Regions from separate parts of the Paraburkholderia sp. EG287B genome, predicted to be linked through region 3. Evidence: predicted binding sites of a transcription regulator. Region 3 holds the regulator's gene; each other region holds the start of a gene.
What was found. Region 3 encodes FliA, which starts transcription of late flagellar genes. Its sites were predicted from a motif close to CTAAAGTTTNNNNNNNNNNNGCCGNTA; they were not measured.
Positions count from the first base shown of each region.

Region 1: AB4Y40_RS04795 (DUF4088 family protein) is a predicted target of FliA. The motif match lies at 1,751-1,777, and genes of this name have one in related genera.
Region 2: fliS (flagellar export chaperone FliS) is a predicted target of FliA. The motif match lies at 2,282-2,308, and genes of this name have one in related genera.

Region 1 covers NZ_JBFRCG010000002.1:447,120-451,238, reverse strand. Annotated here, with positions in the region: gene AB4Y40_RS04800 (ATP-dependent helicase) at 1-856, shown strand, start outside; gene AB4Y40_RS04795 (DUF4088 family protein) at 903-1,664, opposite strand; gene AB4Y40_RS04790 (AzlD domain-containing protein) at 1,799-2,122, opposite strand; gene AB4Y40_RS04785 (AzlC family ABC transporter permease) at 2,119-2,847, opposite strand; gene AB4Y40_RS04780 (AraC family transcriptional regulator) at 2,986-3,933, opposite strand; gene AB4Y40_RS04775 (CreA family protein) at 3,962-4,119, opposite strand, start outside.
Region 2 covers NZ_JBFRCG010000031.1:66,826-70,944, reverse strand. Annotated here, with positions in the region: gene fliF (flagellar basal-body MS-ring/collar protein FliF) at 1-1,626, opposite strand, end outside; gene fliE (flagellar hook-basal body complex protein FliE) at 1,914-2,249, shown strand; gene fliS (flagellar export chaperone FliS) at 2,394-2,840, shown strand; gene AB4Y40_RS38565 (flagellar protein FliT) at 2,837-3,169, shown strand; gene AB4Y40_RS38560 (flagellar hook-length control protein FliK) at 3,254-4,119, shown strand, end outside.
Region 3 covers NZ_JBFRCG010000011.1:347,468-351,586, forward strand. Annotated here, with positions in the region: gene flhF (flagellar biosynthesis protein FlhF) at 1-1,449, shown strand, start outside; partial or broken gene AB4Y40_RS22105 (MinD/ParA family protein) at 1,442-2,224, shown strand; gene AB4Y40_RS22110 (RNA polymerase sigma factor FliA) at 2,581-3,312, shown strand; gene AB4Y40_RS22115 (flagella synthesis protein FlgN) at 3,481-3,924, opposite strand; gene flgM (flagellar biosynthesis anti-sigma factor FlgM) at 3,974-4,119, opposite strand, start outside.

The DNA.
Region 1 (4,119 bases), on a different contig from region 3:
CGTGCTGGCGGTGCTGCGCTGGGCCGAGAATCCGCTCGACCGTGTAGCCGGGTTTCGCGTTACGCAGTTGCTGCCGGGCGTCGGGCCCGCCAACGCCGCGCGCCTGCTCGACCAGGTGTCAGCGTGCACGGGCGCGTATCGCGCCGCCGAGGCGCTCGCGGCTTTCGCGCCGCCGCCGCGCGCGGCCGAGGACTGGCCGGCGTTTGCGTCGCTCATCGACGGCCTCTCGATGCGCTCGACGCCGTGGCCGGCCGAGTTCGAGCGCGTGCGGCGCTGGTACGAGCCGCATCTCGAGCGCAACCACGAAGACGCCCAGGTGCGTCTCGCCGACTTGCTGCAGATGGAGAGCATTGCGAGCACCTACGCCTCGCGCGAGCGCTTTCTCACCGAACTCACGCTCGATCCGCCCGACGCGACGAGCGCCGAATCCGCCGATCCGCTGCTCGACGAAGACTATCTGATCCTTTCGACGATCCATTCGGCGAAAGGTCAGGAGTGGCGCAACGTGTTCGTGCTCAACGGCGTGGACGGCTGCATTCCGTCCGATCTCGGCGCGGGCAGCGACGAGGAACTGGAGGAGGAGCGGCGGCTGCTCTATGTGGCGATGACGCGCGCGAAGGAGGATCTGCACATCGTCGTGCCGCAGCGCTTTTATGTGCACAACCAGGTGGCGTCGGGCGACCGGCACGTGTGGGCCTCGCGCACGCGCTTCATCGCGACGCCCATGCTGCCGCTGTTCGAATCCCGCGCATGGCCGCCCGCGCCCGTGGCGAGCGCGCCGAGCGCGGCCGGACTCGCCGCAGCCGCGCAGGCGAAGGTCGAGATCGCCGCGAAGCTCAGGAAGATGTGGGATTGAGGGGGAAAGCGGGGCGCGCGCCGTTTTCAGGCGCGCGCGCCAGCGCTTAGCGCCGCTGCTCGCGTGCCGTGCTGCGCTGCGGCGGCATGAAGAAGTTGCGCATCCACGCGGCGAGGCGCGTGAACACATCGTCGGGCTCCTCGACGAAAATCTCGGGCTTGAGCAGGCGCAGATACTCCATGATCTGTTGCGCTTCCTGCTTCTGGAACACGCCATGCGTCACGCCGAGCCTCAGCAGCCCGCGCAGCTCGCCCAGACGCTCGCGCGCCGCACTGCCGCTCGCCTGTTCACAGCCGATCTTCGCTTCGTACACACGCTGACGCAACGACTCGGTGAGGCGCCACGCGGGCGTCTGCATCGACTCTTCGAGGGCCTGGATGTCCTGCACGCCCGACTTGATCTGTGCCGCCAGCGGATCGACCAGCGTGTCGTCGCCCTGGGCTTCGCTCACGATGGCCGCCGCCCAGTCGCGGCACTGCTTCGAGAGTTCGTCGGGCGTCCACTCGGGCCGCGACGCGAAGCCGAAACCGAATTCGCCTGCCTGACGCATCAGGATCGAGACGACCTCGGGGAATTCCTTGTCGAGCGTGCGCTTGGCCCACGCGTACTGGCCGCCTTGCAGGAGCCGCTGGACGGCGTGCTCCGTGAGCGGCGTCATGTTGTCGAGCAGCTTCGCGCGCAGGTAGTCCTCGAATTCCGGCGTGGCGAATTGCGGGTCGAGTTTGAGCGAGACGCGCAGGAACGCGTCGAAATCCTTGCGCAGCGACGCAAGCGTTTCGTCCTTCAGGTTAAGGGTGATATGCCCCATTGTGGTTGCCCCGGTGTAATCCTTGTCGCTTCTCGCGTGCTCTCGCCGTTCGAGCAGTGGCCTGCCAGAGCAGGCCCTGACGGGTTTAACGGCGCTCCGGGGTGAAACTTGAGCGTAAGGGACGACGCTTGCCTCTAGCGCAGGACAACGCCTTGCCAGAGGAAGAACACGCCGAGCCCGATCGCGATGGTGAGGAGCGGGCGCTTCGTGAGCGCGCTGACGGCGATCGCCGCGAGCGCGCCGACGAGCTGCGGGTTGCGCCAGGTCAGCTCGGCGCCCTGACCGTGGGGCGAGACCGCCATCGGCACGATGATCGCCGTGAGCACGGTGACGGGCACGAAGCCGAGCGCGGTGCGCACGAGCGGCGGGAATACCAGCCGGTCGCCGAGCACGAACACTGCAGTGCGAATGACCAGGGTGATGAGGGCCATGCCGAGAATCAGGACGACGTAGTTCATTGTCCGGCTCCTGCGGTGCGTTGGACGTTGGGGGACTTGCGGGAGGACTCGCTGCCGGCGCGGGCGCCGCGCGACGAACCTCGACGTGAGAGCACGACACCCACGACCACGCCCGCGAGCACGGCGCCGAGCAGCCCGAGCTTGTACGGCCAGCCCTGCCAGAAAAAGGCGAGCGCGCCCGCAGTCGCGGCGGCGGCGAGGTAGCGCAAGGCCACCAGCTGCGGCACGACGATGGCGATGAAGGTCGCGACCATCGCGAAGTCGAGGCCGAGCGACTGCAGACCCGGGAACGCCGCGCCAAACAGCAGGCCGGCCGCGGTCCAGAGTTGCCAGTTCAGGTACATCGACACGCCCGAGCCAAAGAAATGCCACGGCGAGACATCGTCGCCGGGCGCATGGCGGCGGAAATGCGCCCACGCGACGGCAAAGACCTCGTCGGTGAGCAGGCCGCCGAGCACGAGGCGCCAGCGCAGCGGCAGGTGCGAGACATAGGGCGCGAGCGTCGCGCTGTAGAGCACGTGCCGCAGGTTCACGATGAACGTGGTGGCGAGAATCACCGCGAAGCTCGCGTGCGAGGCGATCAGCCCGAGCGCGATGAACTGCGCGGAGCCGGCGAACACGGCGAGCGACATGAACTGGCCGTGCCAGAGCGAAAGCGGGCCCGAGGTGACGAGCGTGCCGAAGATCACGCCGAAGGGCGCGGCGCCGATCATCATGGGGATCATGTCGCGCGCGCCGGCGATGAATTCGGCAAGGCGGTTGGGATGCGTGGTCAAACTGTCCTCCTGATACATGGGGACAGCATAGCGGGCCGCCTTACGCGTGGCTTGTACGTTCTTGCGGCGGAACGCGGGCTGGCGCGTTCAGGACGACTGCCAGCGTCCCGGCGGCACGCCGAACATGCGCCGAAAGTGCCGCGTGAAATGGCTCTGGTCGGTGAAACCGCTCGCCGCGGCGACGTCGGCGACCGTGGCGCCTTCGCGCAGCGGAGCGAGGGCGCGTTGCAGGCGCAGCTGGGTGCGCCAGGCGTGCGGCGGCAGTCCGGTGGCCTGCGTGAAGAGCCGGGTGGCGTGAAACGGCGAGAGGCCGACCGCCTGGGCGAGATCGGCCACGCGCAGCGGCGTGGCGAGATCGGCGGCGAGGAGCGCCTTCATCGTTTCGACGCGCGGATCGTTCGGACCGTGCCTGAGCGCCGCCTCGCGCGTGCGGCCGTAGCGCGTGAGCAGCGTCGAGAGGGCGTCGAGCAGCGAGCTTTCCACGGCGAGGAGGTCGGCACACTGCGCCGAAGCGGGGGCGCAATGCGGTGCACCGGAAGGCGCGGGAAGTGCCGCCACGCCAGCCGGGCTGGCGCTCGTGCCCGATTCCGGGGTGGCCGTGGCGCGCCGCCAGTCGGCGTCGGCTTCCAGCAGCCGGTGGGCGCGCGAGAGCCGGTGCGCGAGATCGAGATCGTGGATCACCTCGGCGTCGAACCACGGCAGCGGCTGTGTGCGCCCGGCGATTTCGCCGGCGAGCTCATGCAGGAAGTCGATCGGCACGTACATCACCCGATAGCTCCAGCCTTCTTCGACGGCGCGTGAACCCGTATGCAGCTCCCCCGGATTGATCACCGGCACGCTGCCCGTCGCGGCGACATGCTGCGTGCCGCGATAGCGAAAGCATTCCGCGCCGCCCTCGATCACGGGGATCGTGTAGGCCTCGTGCCAGTGCGGCGCGAACGTATGTTGGTTGTATTCGGCCGTGACGAGATCCGCGCCGGGCAGAAGCGGCGTGCGCCAGTAGCGGGCGGAGTCTCGAAAACGGGAACCGGTCATGGTGAAGGATCCTGCACGGATCCCCAGTTTAGCGCAGCGGAATCGTCGTGCCCGCGGGCACCGGCACGGCCGTGACGCTGTTCTTGGCGCTGCCGCTCACCACGCGGTCGCTGTAGGTCAGATACACGAGCGCGTTGCGCTTCGCGTCGACCACGCGCACGACGTGCAGCGTCTTGAAGAGGAACG
Region 2 (4,119 bases), on a different contig from region 3:
CGCTTCGGGGAGACCGTCGAGCAGCAGCGGCTCGCCGTCGGCCATGCCGGGCAGCGCGGGCGCAACCGGCTCGGGCGGCGGGAACGCGCGGCGCAGCGCCGGCTTCACCATCACGAAGTAGAGGAAGAGAGCCACCGCGCCAATGCCGAGCCACGTCGCAATCTGCTTCGCAAGGGCGAGGATGTCCGGTTGACGCCACCACGGGAGGTTCGCGTTCGGGTCGACTTCGGTCTGGAACGCGGCGTTCACCACGTTCACCGAGTCGCCGCGCTTGGCGTCGTAGCCCATGGCGTCCTTCACGAGCTGCTCGACCTGCGCGAGCTTCTGCGCGTCGAGCGGCTGCATGGTGGCGTGGCCCTTGGCGTCCAGCTTCGGCTGGTAGTTCACGATCACGGCGACCGACAGGCGCTTCACGTCGCCCGGCGCCTGTTGATAGTGGCGCACGGTCTTGTCGAGCTCGTAGTTCGTCGTGGTGTCGCGATGATCGGAGACCGGCACCGGAGCCGACGCGCCGTTCGCACCCGCCGGCGCGCTGATGGGCGCCGAGGCCGGCTGCGGCGGCTGGTTCGTGAGCGCGCCGGGCACGCCGCCCGCGCCGCTTTGCTGCATTTCCGTGGAAATGTTCTGCTGCTGGCTGCGGATCGCGGCGGCCTGCGGGTTGGCGTTCGGACCGTAGGCTTCGGAGGTCTGCTCGAGCTTCGAGAAGTCGAGGTCGGCGCTCACCTGCGAGCGCGCATTGCCGGCGCCGAACAGGGGCGCGAGGATCGCGTCGATGCGCGCCTGGGTGTCGTGCTCGACCTGGCGCACGTACTTGAGCTGCGAGGCGTCGAGGCCCACGCCCGCGGCGCTTTGGGTGAGCAGGTTGCCGTCCTGGTCGACCACCGTCACGTTGCGCACCGGCAGGTCCGGCACGGCCGAAGCCACCATGTGCGTGATCGCGGCGACCTGGCCGTCGTCGAGGATGCGGCCCGGATACAGGTTCACGAGCACCGAGGCGGACGGCGCTTCGCGCTCGCGCACGAACACCGAGGGCTTCGGAATGGCCAGATGCACGCGCGCCGACTTCACGCTCGCGATCGACTGGATCGTTTGCTCGAGCTCGCCTTCGAGCGCGCGCTGATAGTTCACCTGCTCGGCGAACTGGCTGATGCCGAACTTCTGGTTGTCCATCAGCTCGAAGCCGACCGAACCGTTCTTCGGCAGGCCCTGGGAGGCGAGGCGCAGGCGCATTTCGTTGACCTGCTCGGCGGGCACGAGAATGGCGCCGCCGGCGTCCGAGAACTTGTAGGGAACGTTTGCGGCCTGGAGCGCAGTAATGATGGCGCCGCCGTCACGGTCCGACAGGTTGCTGTACAGCACCTTATAGTCGGGCGCGCGCGACCACAGCAGGAGACCCGCGACCACGGCCACGAGCACCGCCACGGCGAAAATGAGCGGCGCGCGCGGGTTGCCGCGCACGTTGCGCAACGACGAGAGCGAGCCGAGGCGTTGCGCAAAGCCGCCGCCGAGGTCATCCGCGCCGCCCAGGCCTGCGCCCGCGCCAGCGCCGGGCGCGGCGCCCGCGCCAGAGGTGGCGAGGCCCATGCGGGCGTCGGGGTTGATCAAAGAATTGGCAGTCGAATCCATGCGACGGGTATCTCCGGAGGCTTCCAGGTCTCGCCTTGCATGGCGGAGACTTTCACGAGACGCATTATCCGGGGCCACTGGCAAGCCGATTGCGCGAATAGAGCCGGGTTTTCCCCCTAGTTTCGGGGCTGCCGAAACAGACCCGCTGCTATGCTCTCCTCCAGATTCGGCATCCTGTCAGTGCGCCGTCTCGGCCGGGCTCGCAGGATTGCTGCGCAATCGCTGAAACTCCGGCATTGGGGCTCGTCCCCGGAATACCCCGCAGGTCCCCTTTTCGTGGAGCAAACATGACCGTGCCAGTATCCCCGCTCACGTCCGCCTTGGCGCAAATGCAGTCGATGGCGACCCAGGCGGCCGGCGGCCCCACCGCAGCCGACGAAAAGTCGGGCGCGGCCACGGCCGGCGGGTTCGCGGCGGCGCTCAAGTCGTCGCTCGACCAGATCAGCGACGCCCAGCAGAAGGCCGTTGGCGAGTCGCAGGCGTTCGAACTGGGCGCGAACAACGTGTCGCTCAACGACGTCATGGTCGACATGCAGAAAGCCAACATCGGCTTCCAGTTCGGCCTGCAGGTGCGCAACAAGCTCGTGGCCGCCTACACCGACATCATGCAGATCCAGGTGTGACGGTGCCCGAAGCCTTCGCCCGCTCAACGCGCTAAAGCTTCTTCCCCTACGATCCGATAACCCGGCTAGAAGAGTCCGTCGCTCGTGCTTGCACAGCGCGCCGGACGACCGCATTCAAGCCAAACGTATCAAGGAGAAGCGCCGATGTTTTCCCCTGCCCAATCTGGAGCTAACGCCTATGCACGCGTGGGCGTCGAAACGGGGGTCATGGGTGCGAGCCCGCACAAGCTGATCGTGCTCCTGTACCAGGGCGCGCGTCAGGCCATCGCGCAGGCACGTATGCACTTGCAGGCCGGCAACGTCGGCCCGCGTTGCGAGGCGATCGCCAAGGCGATCCGGATTGTCGAGAGCGGACTTCAGCTCGCGTTGAACGTCGAGGCGGGCGGCGAGATCGCTCAACGCCTGAATGCGCTGTACAGCTACATGACGAAGCGCCTGCTGGAAGCCAATATTAAACAGAGCGAGACCATGCTGGTCGAGGTCGACAGACTGCTGGCTACGCTCGAAGAAGCCTGGTTGGGGATAGCGCCGGAAGTGGCGAGGATGGCCGAACAGGCATCCGCGTCAGCGTCCGGCTCATTGATGAGATGAGTTCAAAAGCAGACTACTTCGCCCGCTACGAAGCGATAGCGGCCGTGTCGGAGCAGATGCTCCATGCGGCGCGCGATGCGCACTGGAACGATCTGATCGGCTTGCAGGAGGAGTACCGGATCCTCGTCGATGCCTTGAAGGACGCCGAAGCCGTGGTGCGGCTCACGGTTTCCGAACGAGCGCGCAAGTACGAGCTGATCCGCCAGATTCTCGCCGACGACGCCGCCATTCGCGATCTCGCAAGCCCTTGCATGGCACGGCTTTCGGCGCTCTTTTACGGCACCGTGCAGCCCGCGCGGGTCTTGCAGGAAATCTACGGAGCCCGCTAGCGCGGCGCGTGGCGCCTCGCGACGCAACGGCGCGCAACGCCCCATGAACCGGCAGCTCAGCGCCGTGCGCAGATCCGGAACACCATGAACGGAATCGACACCGGAGCCGCCGCGCTCCTCGCGAGCCGCATCGCGGCGCTCACGCCGGTCGGGCCGCAGAGCGCCTCCGGCGCGGCGCAGACGGGCGTCTCCGCGCTCGCCGACGCCGCAACCAGCACCAGCAGTACGCAGGACTCGACCGAGACCGTGCTTTCGGCGGTTGCACTGGCGCTCGACGCCATCATCCGCTCGGGCGGCGAAGCGACGCCCGCCGTGGTGGGCCGCGCGCCGCTCTGGGGCAGCCCCGGCGCCGACGCGGCGCCCGGCGGCGCGGCCACCTTGCCGCTGCCGGGTCTCGCCGGCGAAGCGCAGGCGGCGGAAGCGGCGTTGCTCGCGGACGTGGCGCTCGCGGCCCAGGGTCTGGCCGGCGAGGCGCTGGCCGGAGCGGCCGACGCTGGAACCGATGCTTCCGCGCAGACGGCGTCCTCGCAAAACCCGCAGGCCGGACAAACCACCCAAACGGCGCAAACAGCGCAAACCGCCGCCGCCGCGCAAGCCGGTCCGGTCGCCGCACTCGCGGCGTCGCTCGCGCAGACGGTCAGCTCGAGCGGACTCTTCTACGAAGCCCACCTCGCGCAATGGTTGCGCGGCCAGCTCTCGCCCGCCGAACTGGCCGACGAGCCGCAGAACCGTCTGCTCGGCGCGCACTCGCAACTGCCGCTCGACTGGAGCCCGGCCGGCGACGACATCGACGACGTGCAATGGACCGAGACCTTCTCCGACGCGCCAGGCGCCGCGCGCGGCGAAGCGGGCAATGCCCAGAACGCGGCCAACGCGCTCAATGCCGCACTGGCGCGCGCCTTCCCCGGGCTGGCCGATCCGCACGGCGAAACGGCCGCGAGCCAGGCCCA
Region 3 (4,119 bases):
GCTGCGACCGAGTCGCTCGCCTCGCCGGCCTTTGCGCCATCGTTTGCGTCCACGGCGCCGGCCGCCAACGCCAACGCTCAGGCCGCCGCACGCGAAGCCGCAGCGCGGCTCGAACAGGCCGCCGCCGCGTCGGCGGGCGACACACCGCGCACGATGGCCGAATCGAACCCCTGGCTGATCGACCACGCCCGCCGCATCGCCAACCAGCAGAACGCGCCGCGCGTGCCGGGCATGACGCCCGCCGCCGCCGCCGCGCGCGGCCTCGGCAGCGTCGCCGACCCGGTGTTGCCGCCCGACGTCGACGCCAGCACGCCCGACTGGGCGCTCGAGGCCGCTCATGTCGCCGCGCGCCGCGCCGCGCAGCGCCTCGGCCACGGTCCGGAGGCCGCCGGCCCCGCGCCCGGCACTCGCAATGCGCAGGGCGCCGATGCGGCGCAAACCGTGAGCGAAGCGATCCGCGCGCGCATCGAGCAGGTCGTCAACGAAACCGTGATGAACGAGCTCGCCTCCATGCGCGGCATGATGGAAGAGCAGTTCGCGGGCCTCCTGTGGGGCGAGCGCCAGCGCCGCAGCCCGGTGCAGGGCGCGCTCACCAAGCAGCTGTTCGCCGCGGGCTTCTCGGCCCAGCTCGTGAAGATGATGATCGATCGCCTGCCCGACGTGCAGACCGAAGAGGCCGGCATGGAGTGGCTCCAGTCGGTGCTCGAATCGAACCTGCCCGTGCTCGAAGACGAAGAAGCGCTGATGGAGCGCGGCGGCGTGTTCGCGCTGATGGGCCCGACGGGCGTGGGCAAGACCACGACCACGGCGAAGCTCGCCGCGCGCTGCGTGATGCGCTTCGGCGCGAGCAAGGTGGCGCTGCTCACCACCGACAGCTACCGGATCGGCGGCCACGAGCAACTGCGCATCTTCGGCAAGATCCTTGGCGTTTCGGTGCACGCGGTGCGCGACGGCGCGGACCTCCAGCTCGCGCTCACCGAACTCAAGAACAAGCACATCGTGCTGATCGACACGATCGGCATGAGTCAGCGCGACCGCGCCGTGGCCGACCAGATCGCCATGCTGTGCGGCGCGGGCCGCCCGGTGCAGCGCCTGCTGCTGCTCTCGGCGACCAACCACGGCGACACGCTCAACGAAGTCGTGCAGGCCTACCAGAGCGAAGACGCACCGCTCACGGGCTGCATCCTCACCAAGCTCGACGAGGCGACCAACCTCGGCAGCGCACTCGACACCGTGCTGCGCTACAAGCTGCCGGTGCATTACGTCTCGACGGGCCAGAAGGTCCCCGAGAACCTTTATGTGGCGACGCGTCGCTTCCTGATCCGCAGTGCCTTCTGCATTCCGCGAGAGAGTTCGCCGTTCGTGCCGCACGAAGACGATATCCCGGCGCTGCTGTCGGCACTCTCGACGCGTTCGAATTCGCAGGCTCCCGAGGTCAGGTTTGGATAAGTTCGTAATCGATCAGGCAGAAGGGCTGCGGCGGCTGCTCGCGCGCGAAGGCTCGCGCGTGGTCGCGGTGACGGGCGGTGCAGGTTCGCCCGGGCGCACGACCACGGTGGTCAATCTCGCGGCGGCGCTCACCGCGCAGGGCAAGGACGTGCTCGTGATCGACGAGTGTCTGGGACCCCGCTCGGTCTGTGCGCTGGTGGGCGGTGTGCGGGGCGCAGGCAACTTCGCCGCCGTCATGCGCGGCGAGCGTACGCTCGACGAAGCTGTGGGCCGTCATGCGCTCGGCTTCGGCGTGCTGGCCGCCTCGCGCGACAACCGTGCGCAGTACACGGCCGCCCAGCTGCAGAAGGTCATTTCGGGTCCCGCGGACATCGTCCTGATCGACGCGCAGCTCGACGCCGACGGCGCGCTTTCGCCGCTCGCCATGCACGCGCACGACGTGCTGATCGTGATGCGCATCGGTGCGCAGTCGATCACGGACGCCTACGCGTGCATGAAACGGCTGCACTTCGCGCATGCGATCGCGCAGTTTCGCGTGCTCGCGAATCATGTGGCGAACGCCAGCGACGCGCAGGCCGCGATCGAGAACCTCGCGGGGGTGGCGAGCCGCTACCTGAGCGTGTCGCTCGACAGCGCCGGCAGTGTCGCCGCCGATCAGCACATGGCGCAGGCGCTCAGGCTCGCGCGCTGCATCGTCGATGCGTTTCCGTCGACGGCCGCCGCGCGCGATTTCCGCCACGTGGCCGCCGAACTGCCGCACTGGCCGATGCGACCCGCGGTCTCGGCGTGCTCGCCGGCCACGGCGCGCGCCAACGCGTTGTTCGGCGCGGCGCACGAAGAACATGAAGCGGCGGGCGACGCACCCGCCGACGATCTGGACGGCGCGCCGCAAGCCGGCGTCCAGCCACACGCTACCCATGCAACAAACGCCGCACACAGCACGCTCGCCGCGAACGCCGATTCGTTCGTTGCGGCCGTGACGGGTGTGCATCCCGCACCCAACGCAACATCCGCGTCCGCGTCGTCCCATGCGGGCTGGCGGACCGAGACGCCCGCGCAGCGGACGTCGCCGCAGCACGTCTGACGTGCGCACGACGACGCCAATCAGGGAGATGAGAAGTGGAGAGCACGATGTATAACGCTCAAGGAAAGATTTCGCAGGCCGACGTGCTCGCGAAGTACGCGCCGCTCGTGAGGCGGCTCGGCTTGCAGCTCGTTGCCAAGATGCCGGCGAGCGTGGACCTCGACGACCTGATCCAGGCCGGCATGATCGGCCTGCTCGACGCGGCCAACCGCTACAAGGAAGATCAGGGCGCGCAGTTCGAGACCTATGCGAGCCAGCGCATTCGCGGCGCGATGCTCGACGAGCTGCGCAGCAACGACTGGCTGCCGCGCAGCCTGCGCCGCACCTCGCGTGAAGTGGAAAGCGCGGTGCACAAGGTGGAGCAGCGGCTCGGGCGCTCGGCCAGCGAGACGGAGATCGCCGAGCATCTGAGCATGCCGCTCGACGAGTATCAGAGCATGCTGCAGGAACTGCACGGCAGCCAGCTCATCTACTACGAAGACTTCGACCGTTCCGCCGAGGACGAACCGTTCCTCGACCGCTACTGCGTCGATCATTCGGACCCGCTCTCGGCGCTGCTCGACGACAGCCTGCGCGGCGCGCTCGTCGAGGCGATCGACCGGCTGCCCGAGCGCGAGAAGCTGCTCATGTCGCTCTATTACGAGCGCGGCATGAACCTGCGCGAAATCGGCGCGGTGATGGAGGTGAGCGAGTCGCGCGTGTGCCAGCTGCACAGCCAGGCGGTGGCGCGCCTGCGCACGCGGCTGCGCGAGATGTCGTGGGCCGGCCAGGAGAATTGAGGCGGTAGACGCTCCGCGCGGCTGCCAGCGCGGACCGGGTGCGGTGAAAGAGCCGGAGTGCGAGAGCGCTCCGGCTTTTTTGTTGATGGACGGGACTCGCGCAAAACAAAAAAGCCGAAGCATCACTGCTTCGGCTTTTGTCTTTGGGCGAACGACGTGCGTGCGCGCTTACAGCCCGAACGCCGGCAGCCGCCCATCGGGACCGTACAGCATCGAGCCGTTGCCCGTTTCGCCGCGCAGGATCGACAGCGCGCGGCGGTTATGTTCCATGCGCGTGCGGATCATCATGCCGATGGTGAGATTCTTGCGGCGCGCGCGCTCGGTCGAGCCCTTGAGCAGCGCCCACTGGCTTGCCAGACGCGCGTCGCCGTCGCAGGCCATTTCGATGCCCTTGCGGCCGCCCGGCAGGCCGAGGCCGGCCAGTTGCGCGTCGCGCGCTTTTTCGAGGCCCGCGAGACGCTGCGTGAGCGTCGTCTTCTGCTCGACGATCTGCGGCAGCGCCTCCATGCCGTCGGCCGACACGAGCGCCTTTTCTTCATAGGCGAGCAGCGACGCGAACGCCTCGACCGTGGCGTGTTCGTCGATCAGTGTGGCCAACAGGGCATCTTTCATTGCAAGGCACCAAAAAAGCGAGGTTTGCGCGGCGCTCGCGCATCGGGCGTCAGTTGCCCGACGTCGGCTTCATGAGGTCGCGCGCGGTCTGGATCACGCCGTCGGCGATCTTGCCGGAGTCGATCTGCAACGTGCCGTTGCGGATCGCGTCCTTGATCGACTGCACGTGCGCCGTGTCGATGTCGGCGGAACCGC